2 linked regions of the Arcticibacter tournemirensis genome follow. Each later gene encodes a partner of the first gene's protein in a complex. Links are inferred from orthologs where the notes say so. Each region holds a gene or a part of one and is shown on either strand. Other genes may lie near its edges.

What was found. Proteins that work in one complex are often made in the same cells at the same time.
Region 2: the proteins of tsaE (region 1) and tsaD are in contact, whole or in part, in a crystal structure (PDB 6N9A), measured with the Thermotoga maritima proteins. The link is inferred for Arcticibacter tournemirensis from one-to-one orthologs. Residues at the interface, in WP_004082108.1 of Thermotoga maritima: Leu37, Gly38, Lys46, Lys57, Val59, Lys60, Ser61, Thr63, Phe64, Thr65, Leu66, Met67, Val69, Pro71, Tyr82, Arg83, Leu84, Asp86, Asp88, Phe89, Asp93, Ile128, Asp130, Glu131, Arg134; in WP_004082750.1 of Thermotoga maritima: Cys10, Asp11, Arg49, His50, Leu82, Gly84, Gly135, Gly136, Glu154, Thr155, Leu156, Asp157, Asp158, Ser159, Glu162, Asp165, Lys166, Arg169, Leu170, Tyr175, Lys213, Thr214, Leu217, Tyr218, Gln221, Arg222, Asn324.

The regions. Positions count from the first base shown.
Region 1 is NZ_VFPL01000001.1:541,171-548,180, reverse strand. What follows is about bases 2,969-5,840. They hold tsaE (tRNA (adenosine(37)-N6)-threonylcarbamoyltransferase complex ATPase subunit type 1 TsaE), read right to left. Parts: upstream 4,677-5,840; coding sequence 4,260-4,676; downstream 2,969-4,259. Other genes in these bases: porX (T9SS response regulator signal transducer PorX), read right to left, coding at 4,725-5,840; BDE36_RS02340 (alanine dehydrogenase), read right to left, coding at 2,984-4,198. In the rest of the region: BDE36_RS02345 (transglutaminase domain-containing protein), read right to left, coding at 1-2,967; more of porX, read right to left, coding at 5,841-6,278; BDE36_RS02325 (HD domain-containing protein), read left to right, coding at 6,384-7,010. UniProt on the Escherichia coli protein: Required for the formation of a threonylcarbamoyl group on adenosine at position 37 (t(6)A37) in tRNAs that read codons beginning with adenine.
Region 2 is NZ_VFPL01000001.1:1,149,461-1,154,992, reverse strand. What follows is about bases 2,657-5,532. They hold tsaD (tRNA (adenosine(37)-N6)-threonylcarbamoyltransferase complex transferase subunit TsaD), read right to left. Parts: upstream 4,658-5,532; coding sequence 3,656-4,657; downstream 2,657-3,655. Other genes in these bases: BDE36_RS04820 (translocation/assembly module TamB domain-containing protein), read left to right, coding at 4,778-5,532; BDE36_RS04830 (hypothetical protein), read right to left, coding at 3,465-3,644; crtD (1-hydroxycarotenoid 3,4-desaturase CrtD), read right to left, coding at 2,657-3,451. In the rest of the region: dnaE (DNA polymerase III subunit alpha), read right to left, coding at 1-1,865; more of crtD, read right to left, coding at 1,979-2,656.

The sequences.
Region 1 (7,010 bases):
TCTTCCATCGGTATTGATTTTGACGATACAGTGATTGAAGTTAATTGAAGGTAACACCATGGCTTCAACCCCTGCGTTCTTCGTATTGACCAAAACGAGCTGCGCATTTATCCCGGCCTCTTTTGCCATTGACAAAAACAGCGTGGAGACATCTTTGCAGTCACCTATCCGCGTATTTAGCACAGCCGAAGGGTTCTGCGGAATTAATCCGCTTTGCCTGAAAGGAACAGAACTATAGGTTATATTGCTGGTGATGTAGTTATAGATCCTTTCTGCTTTTTCCGTGTCAGTGAGTTTTCTTTCACCTCCTAAAACCACACTTACCGCCTCTTTCACTTCGTAAGCTGGCTTCGCTTTAGCTGAAGCGAGATCATTATACCAGTTAGAGATGAAAGACCAGTCGGGAATAGTCGTCACATTCAAAACATTGGCAACATCATCTAAAGGCGGCATCTTATCTTCATATTGAAGAGAAGGTTGATTCTGGTTAACCCAATGGTACAAAAGAAACTCATCTGATTCTGTTTTTACAGGAGCAATATCTTTCTGAGAAAATTTGTAGTATAATTTCTGGTTCCGGGCAGCCAGAACACTATACTCCGACTTTATATAGGGATATCCATGGCTGAAGTAAAAGCTATCCCAAAATTTGTTTGCCAACTGTCCCTGCGAATAATTATATAGTTTATACCTCACAAAAACACAATCCCCAACTTCCAGATTAGTGAATACAATCTGAGTTTCATTCACCTCCGCGGGCACCTTACTCCCATTTGATTTAATCACTTCGGCATCTTCAATAATATAGTTCTGCCAGTTCTTTACACTCGCTGCATATTCCTTCCACCCTTCGAGCCCGGAAGTGTTTAGTATTTTTGCCAGCATTAAATGCCTCTCTTCCGAACCACCACCCGGATAAATAACAGCCTGTGTGCTTTCATTCAGGATCAGCACGTTATCATCCGGATAAGCAGAGGCTGCAGGAGCATTACGAACTGCTTGCTGAACATCATATGGTTCAAAATAATCAAACACATCCTTCTTATTTTCCAGCTTTCTTAGCTCTCTTATCGCGATGTAGCTATTCGGATTTAACTCAAGCGTTGTCTTATATTCAGCTATAGCCTCTGCTTTTCGTCCCTGGTTGTTTAACAGCTGCGCAAGGTCAGAATGATAAGATGCCTGGTATGGAGCTATTGAAATCGCCTTTCGCAAAAGCTCCTCTGCTTTTGGGTAATTCTGTAACTGTCCATAGATTTTTGCGAGGCTGGTATATATGCCAACACCTACCGGATCATTTTCTATTTCCGTTAAATATATTTTTATACCGGCATCTACACTTCCAGAGTCAAAATAAATCTGCGCAAGGGCTTTAGCCATCACATAATCATCGTTATCCTGAAGATACTCCTTTAACACAGCTATTGCTGCTTTGGAGTTCTTCCTAAGGTTATTTTCAATGAGATATTTAAATTCAACAAACGAACGGTTTTGAGGGTGTTTAGTGTAGGCAAGCTCGGCAAGCCTGATCATCTCTACCTGGTTTTTATTCTTCCCGGCCAGATTAATCCTTTTTAACAACACCTCTTCATCCTCCTTACCAAAGAGCGCTTCGTATTTGTCAGCGTATTCAGAAGCCCCCTTGATGTCCTCTTTTTCAATCGCACTGTTATAGAAGAAATTAATCGCCCAGGGATGTCCTGGATCATCCATTTTTATAGCTTCCTGCGTGCTCTCTAATCCTGTCCGGTTGTTGGTTTTGGTGAATAATTGGAGCAGTAATGAATTGACATATGTGCTTTTAGGATAAGTGCTCTTTAACTGATCGATAACATGCCGTGCTTCAAAGAGCCGGTCGTTTTGAAGATAAATATTTGCAAGCAGGATCTGATTTAGTGCGTTGCCAGGAAGAGATTTAACTTTGTCTTCGAAGAAATTTTCGTAACATGCACCAATCTTTTCTCCCTTGTAAGGGGCAGCTGGTTTATAAGCCTGAACAGACGCTACTGAATTCAGCCCGGTAACGGCATTTCCATTATCATCTGTAAATCGAATAAGGAAATTAGATCTCCCGGCATAGCTCTCCCCCACCTGTACCAATACCCGGTTATACCCTTCATTTAGCTCTACTTTCTGATTGTAATTGTCAAGGTCGTTATTTCTTTCCTCCGACTCTGAAACAACAAGCTGATCATTCAGCCAGATTTTCATTGAACCAGAAACTCCCGCTCTGAGCTGAACTTCCTGACGGCGGGGGCTATTTACAAAGCACTGGGCAAAGACTACCGAATTTTCATAATTAAAGTAATAGGTGAAGTCGAACCACTTGTCTTTCCGTTTGAAAGGAGGAGTGAACCACTTCACTTTAGCTCCATATTTATTCACAAAAAGAGCATCTGCTGCAGGCAGCTTTAACGTTTCGTACGACTTATCAAAACCACTCGCAGAGATATTCTCGAATTCGCCTGCTATGGCCCATTCGTCTAATGCACCGATTTTAGCAAACGCCTTTTCCGCTTCAATAAACTTCTTTTTATCTGTATAAAATTTACCCAGTCTCGAATTAGCCATTGCCCTGAGTGTTCCCAGCGTTACATCATTGCTGCCCGCCAGTTCCTGCACGAACTTTATACTTTCCAGTTGGACAGCCGGATCGTTGCTATTAAGAATGCCGGAAAACCACAACGCATGAATATAGGGCGCCGGCTCTTTCTCTTCGCTGCAGAACTGCTTAAAATAAGTAAATGGCTGCCCGAGATAGGTATCATTCATACAGAGCAGCGTTAAACCAAGCAAAGCCTCTTTCCGTTGTTCGGAACTTTTGAGAGCTTCTGTAAACTCTGTCTTGGCAAGCTGACGGTCATTCACTAAGAAGGACTTCCAGCCTTCGGCCAGATGATTTTGTGCATTTACGGTGCCAGTTATTACGATTAATAAGAGGCTTAGGTACGCAATAAAGGATTTCATTATGTAATAAAGGTTGTTAACGGTGTGATATTATAAGCAGCTCAAGATCTTTCGGAGGAATATTAAATCTTTCGGCCAGATCTTTATTAGTAAGGTGTCCCTGATAAAGATAGGTCGCATTTCTGACTCCGGGCTTCTCCCAGATGACATTCATTATACCTCCCATTTCGCCGATATCCATCAGAATTGGTGCGAATATGTTCGTCAGCGCATAAGTCGCTGTACGGGCTACCCGTGAGGCGATATTTGGTACGCAATAATGAATAACGTCATATTTTCTGAATACTGGATGAGTATGATTGGTTATCCTGGAAGTTTCGAAACAACCTCCCTGATCGATGCTTACGTCTATAATCACGGAATTTGGTTTCATCCGGCTTACGGTTTCCTCTGACACGATGCAGGGACTCCGTCCATGTTCCGAGCGGATGGCGCCGATTACCACATCGCAGGTGGTAATCGCTTTATTTAATACGATTGGTTGGATAACCGATGTAAATACACGGTTCCCGATATTGTTCTGAAGCCTTCTGAGACGATATATCGAACTATCGAACACCTTCACCTCCGCACCCAGGGAAATTGCTGTGCGGGCAGCATATTCAGCTACCGTGCCGCCTCCAAGGATAACGATTTCTGTGGGAGGAACGCCTGTGATACCTCCTAACATCAAACCTTTGCCGTCAAAAACATTACTTAAATATTCAGCAGCGATCAGAATTGACGTTGCTCCTACAATCTCACTCATAGAGCGAATAACGCTGAGGGAACCACCTTCATCTCTCAAATACTCGTACGAGAGTGCAGTGATCTTTTTCTTCATCATTGCCTCAAGGCTTTCTGCCTTGAGAGAGCCCATCTGAAGAGTGGAAAACAAAACCTGATAAGGTTTCATCATCGCTATTTCCTCCTGGGTGGGCGGACCGATTTTTACGATAATATCCGACTTGAATATTTCTTTCTTGTCATAGGTAATTCTCCCGCCCTGCTCGCTGTAATCCTGATCTGAAAAATTAGCACCAGCACCGGCGCCGCTCTCGATCACTACCTGGTGCCCGTTGTTTACTAAAAGGGCAACAGAAAGCGGCGTTAAGGCTATACGGTTTTCCTGGAAGGAGGACTCTTTGGGAATACCAATGAAGATACTGTTTTTCCGGCTTTTAGTCTCCATCATTGCTTCCTGAGGTTGAATCATAGCTTGCCTCGCAATGTCAGATAGTTCATTTATCATCAGATCAGGTCAAATTGGGCTGAATTTACGAAATTCAGTTTAATATCTTTAAAAATTTTATCTATTGTCTGGAAGCAATAATATGTCTGGTGTCGCCATCTTCAGCAATAATACTAACTTTAATAAAATGCTCAGGAATAAGATGAGGTATCTTTTCAGGCCATTCAATAAAACAATAATTTCCTGAATAAAAATAATCTTCGTACCCTAGATCGAGAGCCTCCGTTTCATCTTTTAGTCTGTAAAAATCAAAGTGAAATACCATCCCCCCGGTGGCTTTATATTCATTTACAATTGAAAAAGTAGGGCTTGAGACCATGTCCTGAACTCCTAGTTGCGCACAAACGGTCTTGATAAAAGTTGTTTTTCCCGCACCCATATCGCCATAAAGGAGAAAGATCTTCTCATTACCGGCAAATGACAGCAATTCGTCTGCTACCCGTGACAGCTCTGTTATATCTGAAACTTTTGATTCCATGTACGAAGATAAGTTAGAGATTTCAGATGTTGAACATCTACGTCTTTTTTACCTCGGACTATAGGAAACATACGGAACAATTATTTCCTCAAGTGAGATCCCTCCGTGCTGAAAAGTTTCATTATAGTAATTCACGAAATGATTGTAGTTATTGGGGTACACAAAATAACTGTCTTCTTTTGCGAAAATGAAACTTGAGCTAACGTGGAGCTTAGGCAAGAACGCTTCATACGGATTTTTGACATGAAAAACTTCTTTTGCAGAAAAATTAAGGTTTTTGCCTTGCTTGTATCTCAGATTGGTGTTTGTATTCCGGTCGCCTATCACTTTACTTGGATGTTTAACCCTGATAGTACCATGATCTGTGGTAATAACAAGTTTTATATTTTTCTGCGACAGTTTCTTTAAAAGGTCAAGAAGTGGCGAATGTATAAACCACGAGAGAGTTAGTGAACGATATGCAGCCTCATCATTTGCCAGCTCTCTGATCATTGCCATATCAGTACGGGCATGCGAAAGCATATCAACAAAGTTATAGACAATAACGTTCAGCTCGTTGCCCATCAGGTTATTGAAATTCTCTGAAAGTTCTTTACCCTGCTCAAACGTAAGTATTTTATTATACGAGTGCTTGACGTCGCGTCGCAAAACACGTTGGATATGATCAGCGAGGAACTGTTCTTCAAAAAGATTTTTACCACCTTCGTCTTCATCATTCTGCCACATGGATGGATAGCGCTTTTCCATATCAATCGGCAGCAACCCCGAAAAAATAGCGTTACGTGCATATTGAGTGGCGGTGGGTAAAATGCTGTAATAAGTATCTTCCTCGTCTACTCTGAAGCTCTCAGTAAGTACAGAGTTTATAATCTTCCATTGATCATAACGCAAGTTATCAATAAGGATAAAGAATGTCGGTTTAGCAGCTTCGAGAGAAGGAAAAAGCTTTTTCCGTAATACCTGATGCGACATTACCGGTCCCGATTCAGGATCCTTAAGCCATCCAAGGTATTTTTTTTCAATAAACTTACTGAATTGTACATTCGCCTCTGCCTTTTGCATGGTTAATATCTCGTGCATTCCGGCATCCTCGAGTTTTTCAAGCGACAGCTCCCAAAAGATCAGTTTCTTATAAACGTCCGTCCATTCAGCAAAGCTAAGATTCTCGTTCAGTGTCATACCAAGGTTTCTGAAGTCCTGCTGGTAGGCCATGGATGTCTTCTCACTAACAAGTCTTTTATTTTCAGTGAGCTTTTTAATGGTAAGCTGGATCTGCTTCGGATTAACCGGCTTTATCAGGTAATCATCAATTTTCGACCCGATAGCATCTTCCATCAAGTGTTCCTCTTCATTCTTAGTGATCAGAACAATCGGAACATCGGGATTTATATTTTTTATTTCAGCAAGAGTTTCGAGTCCCGTGAGGCCCGGCATATTCTCATCAAGGAATACAATATCGAAGTATCCGCTCCTGAAAGCATCGAGAGCATCATTCCCGTTTGTGACTGTTTTAACGACATATCCCTTTTCAGTAAGAAACATGATATGAGGTTTTAAGAAATCAATTTCATCGTCAGCCCAAAGTATTGAGGTTCCTTGCATCTTTTGTCGTATTTTTATGATTTTATATTGCTAATCTATAATAACGCAAAAACGCGTTTTTTGTATTCGGGAAATTTAACAATTTTTGCGACGGGAACATTTATCTTGAACAAGAAAAAAATAATCAACGATCCTGTTTACGGTTTTATAACAATTCCGGCAGGGCTCATTTTCGACTTAATTGAGCACCCCTACTTTCAGCGGCTTCGAAATATAAAGCAAATGGGGATGGCATACCTTGTTTATCCAGGGGCTATTCATACAAGGTTTCACCATGCTATCGGAGCAATGCACCTGATGGGAATGGCAATAGAAACCCTCAGAGGAAAAGGTTTGATCATTACTGAGGAAGAAGAAGAGGCTGTAAATGTAGCTATCCTGCTGCATGATATTGGTCACGGGCCATTCTCTCATGCATTGGAGCATACTATTGTAGAAGGCATATCTCATGAGCATATTTCATCTCTTCTGATGAACAATCTGAACAGGCAGTTCGGAAACAGGCTTGAACTGGCGATGCAGATCTTCAACAACCGCTATTATAAGCCCTTCCTCCATCAGTTGGTTTCAAGCCAGCTGGATTGCGACAGAATGGATTATCTAAGCCGGGACAGCTTTTTCACAGGGGTATCTGAAGGCATCATCGGCTTCGACCGTATTATCAAAATGCTCAATGTATCCGACGGACAACTGGTAATTGAAGAAAAAGCAGTTTATTCTATCGAGAAATTT
Region 2 (5,532 bases), 610 kb from region 1 along the record:
AACTGAAAAGTCCCGTTAGTATCGCCGTGCTGATAAAGCTCAAACGTTTTCTCGTCAGTGAGCGAAATATTGTCTATCTCTATTTCAACGCCATAATTCTGTTTAATTAAACGCAGGGCATCTTTGATGATGGTCAGTGTTTTCAGACCAAGAAAGTCCATCTTAATAACCCCTGCATCCTCAATCACCCTTCCGTCAAACTGAGTGATCAGCAAGCTGGAGTCTTTTGCAGTGGCAACGGGAATAATATTGGTAATGTCTTCAGGAGCAATAATAACTCCCGCAGCATGCACGCCCGTATTTCGTATAGAGCCTTCCAGCTTCTCAGCTTCCCTTAATACTTTGGCCCTGATGTCATCGCCCTTTAAGATCTCTTTTAATTCGTCAACCTGGTTAAAAGCTTCCTTAAGAGTAATCCCGAGTGTATCGGGCACCAGTTTCTTTAAAGCATTAACATCCGGCAGGGGAACATCCAGCACCCTGGCAACATCCTGTATGCTGGTACGCGCAGCCATAGAGCCATAGGTGACAATCTGTGCTACCTGGTTTTTCCCATATTTATCTACAACATAGTCAATTACCTTCTGGCGGCCCTCATCATCAAAATCCGTATCAATATCGGGCATCGACTTCCTGTCGGGATTAAGGAAACGCTCAAACAGGAGATTATATTTAATAGGGTCAATATTAGTGATCCCGATACAGTATGCAACAACAGATCCCGCAGCCGAACCACGACCAGGCCCAATAAACACCCCCAGATCACGGCCGGCCTTAATAAAGTCAGATACGATAAGAAAATAGCCTGCAAAGCCCATGATTTTAATCGTGTTCAGCTCAAAATCAAGTCGTTCCTGCACTTCCGGAGTAATATCCTGATATCGTTGCCGCGCGCCAGTCATGGTCAGATGTCTCAGATATTCCCACTGGTTCAGCACATCATCAGCATGTATCTTAAACTCCGAAGGTATGGGGAAGTTGGGCAGAAGAATATCCCTCTTCAACTTCAGATGCTCCACTTTATCCACAATCTCATTGGTATTATCCAAAGATTGTGGCACATCGTGAAACAGTTGTGCCATTTCCGCCTGGGTTTTAAAATAGAACTGATCATTCGGAAAGCCGAAGCGATACCCCTTCCCACCTTCTTCGTCGGTTGCAATAGGCGTGCTTTGCATATCGCCGGTATTCACACAAAGCAAAATATCATGCGCGTTCGCATCCTGCTGATCCACATAATGTGAATCATTTGAACAGATCACCTTCACATTATGCTTTTTTGCAAACTTCAGCAGTGTTTCGTTAATGGTCAGCTGTTCAGGAATATTGTGACGCTGCAATTCAATATAGTAATCATCGCCAAACAGATCGAGCCACCATTTAAATTCTTTCTCAGCTTCCTCTTCTCCCTTCTTCAGAATCGCCTGCGGAACCGATGCTCCTATACAGCAACTGGTGGCGATAAGCCCTTCATGATATTTCAGTATAAGCTCCTTATCAATCCGCGGCCATTTACTGTACAGACCTTCCATATACCCCAGTGAGCAAAGTTTCACAAGGTTCTTATATCCCTGCGCATTCTTGGCGAGAAAAAGCTGATGATAACGAACGTCCCTGTTCTCCTTAGTAAACTGTTTTTTATGCCTGTCGTCTACCACATAAAATTCGCAGCCAACAATTGGCTTCACATTATGCTTTCCAGCTTCAGCTACAAACTTAAATACACCGAACATGTTACCATGATCGGTAATAGCAAGAGCCTTCATTCCATCTGCGGCGGCCTTCTTATAAAGTTTTGAAATATCTGCCGCTCCGTCGAGCAATGAAAACTGGGTATGTACGTGTAAATGAGAAAATTCCGGCATCTCTGATCGTTCTAAAAAGACTTCACGAAGTTATTAAAAATTCAGCTACCAACCGGGTTGTGTTGAAATTTTAGGAGAATTTACCGTATTGGACAGGGCCGGGCAAAGCGCTTTTAGCGGATGCTGTTTACTGCAATTTTAGCAGAAAGCAATGCAAGAGGTATTCCGCCTCCAGGGTGAACGCTTCCTCCAGCGAAATACAGTTTCTTTATTTTGCCGGTAAAATTAGGATGCCGTAAAAAAGCTGAAAAACGATTATTAGAGCCCGAACCATACAGAGAGCCACAATATGAGAAAGTCTGCGACTCGATACTTCTCGGATCAAGAATATTCTCAGTACAGATCACCGCCTCCACATCAATCTTTAGGTTACGGCTTAGCTTGGCAATAATATTCGTTCGGGCCTCCGCAATCAAACGATCCCAGTCCTGCCCCACATTAGAAGGCACATTGATCATCACAAACCAGTTTTCACATCCCGGCGGAGCGTCATCAGGGTTATATTTAGAACTGATGTTTACATACACAGTCGGGTCTTCATATATTTTCCCATCCTGCCAGATTGCTTTGAACTCCTCCCTGTAATTTTCGCTAAAGAAAATATTATGGAGGTCAAGTTCAGGGAAGCGATGCCGGATACCCCAGTAAAAAATTAAAGCGGAGCTGCTCCTCTCTTGTTTTAATATCCGTTTTGGAGGAAGCTGGTCCTTTAACAACTTTTTATAGGTAAACCACACATCCATGTTGGATATCACAATATCTGCTTCCGCCACCATGCCATTTATCAAAACACCCCTTGCCTGTGCGTCCCGAACAATTATTTCCTGCACAAGTGTGTTGTAATGAAATTTCACACCCAGGTCTTCTGCAAGCTTTACTAAAGATTTTGTAATACTGTACATTCCACCCTCTGGAAACCAGGCACCAAAGTGTTGTTCAAGATGAGGAATAATGTTAAGAGTGGCCGGCGCCCGGTAAGGATCTGACCCGTTATATGTGGCATAACGGTTAAAAAAACGAACAGTTTTGCTGTCCTTGAAAAACGAGCTGTTTGCTTCATTCATGGTCCGGAACGGATCAATAGCCGGCATCCGGAGAAATGACATCAGCGTCGGCAGGCGCAGATAGGTGCCGAGTTTATGAAGTGATCTTTCGAGAAAAACATGATGTGTAATTGCGTAGATATTTCTGCTTTTCTTTAAGAAGGCCTTAATAGCCTTTGCTGTATCAACCGTTTTATTTTCAATTTCAGACGCAAATTTATCTTCATCGGCCCAGGCCGATATGCGCGTTCCATCTTCATAAAAATAGCGGCAAACAATATCAAGCTTGCGGTAAGAGAAATATGCGGGGGGCTTTTTACCAGCCAGAAGAAAAAGTTCGTCGACATACTGGGGCATCGTGAACAAACTCGGACCTGCATCAAACCTGAATCCCTCAATCACGAATTCAGATAATTTACCACCTGCATAAGAGTTGGCCTCGTAAACGTCTACATCATAACCTTTTGCCCTCAGACGAATAGCTGAAGCGATGCCGGCAATACCCGCACCAATAACGACCGCTTTTTTTCTCTTTACGCTCACAGGTTGTGTCGTTCTACACGCCTTTTCCCCGGTTCACAAAATAGGCAACCACCGACGCCAGAATGAAAAGGAGCATGATCACTAACAGCCCCATCATTTTCCGCTTATTCTTATCTTTAAGGGCAATGTAAAAGTAGAAGCCCAACAAGGGGACTGCAAAAACAACGACAAAAAGTAATGTAGTTACCAGCATTTCAATTCAGGTTAAAAGTTCATTCGTGCGAGAGGGGCAATATCCTGTGAAGCAAAGTCTTTGTTCATATATTTATAATACCCTGCAATAGCAATCATAGCAGCGTTATCAGTGCAATATTGAAAAGCAGGAATAAAAACAGACCAATTGTATTTCTCTGCAGCCTCCTGCATCATAGCACGAAGCCCTGAATTCGCCGATACGCCGCCGGCAATGGCAATATCATTAATTCCATATTGTTTTGCAGCCTTTCTCAGCTTATTAATTAAAATGGTGATGATCCGGTACTGCACAGAGGCGCACACGTCGTTCATATTATTCTTCAAAAAGTCGGGATCTGCTTTTAGCCTGTCCCTCACAAAATAAAGAATAGATGTTTTCAACCCGCTGAAGCTGAAGTCGAGACCAGGAATCTGTGGTTCCGGAAAAGGGAATGCCAGAGGATTTCCCTCACGGGCGTATTTGTCAATCAGCGGCCCGCCAGGATAGGGCAAGCCGAGAATTTTTGCTGTTTTATCAAAAGCTTCTCCTGCGGCATCGTCATTCGTTTCACCCACAATTTCCATATTAAAGAAATCACGTACCAGGACAATTTGAGTATGCCCTCCCGAAACAGTGAGACAGAGGAAAGGAAACGCAGGTTTCGGATCATCAATAAAATGAGCCAGAACATGGGCCTGCATGTGGTTTACTTCAACCAAAGGTATATCATTTGCAAGTGCAAAAGCCTTTGCAAAAGAGGTACCAACAAGCAGCGAGCCTAAAAGACCTGGCCCGCGTGTAAAAGCAACTGCATCAATATCTTTTTTGTTTATTTTTGCTGCCGCAACAGCCTCCTGAACGACAGGAATAATATTTTGTTGGTGCGCCCTGGAGGCTAGTTCCGGTACGACCCCTCCATATTTTTGATGAACCGCCTGTGTCGCGATAATATTAGACCGCATTATACCGTCTATACAGATAGCTGCAGAGGTTTCGTCGCAGGATGATTCAATAGCAAGAATTGTAGCCAAACCGGATATATTATTTATTGTTGTGATTAATTAAACTGCAAAACTATTAAAAAACTACTTAAAATAACATTATGGACGCTATCGGTAATTATTCTGCTGATTGCATCCCTCTTTGTTGCATTGCAGTTTAAACCTGTACAAACCTATATTGCCAAGAGAACCGCGAAATATCTTTCAAAAGAACTGAACACGGTAGTAGATATTGGCTCTCTGTATATCAAGCCGTTTAAATCTGTGGTACTGGAAGGCCTTTACCTTCAGGACCTCGACAAAGATACTTTATTATATGCTCCTAAGTTCAGTGTCGATCTCAATCTTTTGTCAATACGCCTACGCAAAGTATCTGTAAATACGGCTCAGCTCGATAATGGAAAGTTCTTCCTTAAAAAGTACAAAGACGGAACCACCAACCTGCAGTTTATCATCAACTATTTCGACTCGGGTAAACCCAAGCCAAAAAAGAAACCTTCTAAAAGGCCTTACGATATTACCTTCGACAGGATCGTTTTAAACAATACCGCTTTAAGATACCGCAACTTCAACAGCAACGATACAATAAAGGGAATAAACTTCAATGATGTCTCTCTGTTCAATCTCAACACAACCGTTCTGAACCTCGATACCAAAAACCATATTTTCAAGGCAGGGATACGGAATATGAGCTTCAGGGAAAAGAGTGGCTTTTATTTAAAGAATCTAACCACCAATGCGGTTATCGACAGCAATAGCATGGAGTTCAATAAATTATTACTGCAGGCTGGCAATAGCACGATCAGAAACTACCTTTTGATGAAGTATTCACGATTTGGTGATTTCAATAACTTTGTTAAAAAGGTATTCGTCAGGGGCAACTTAAAAAACACGACCGTTTATTC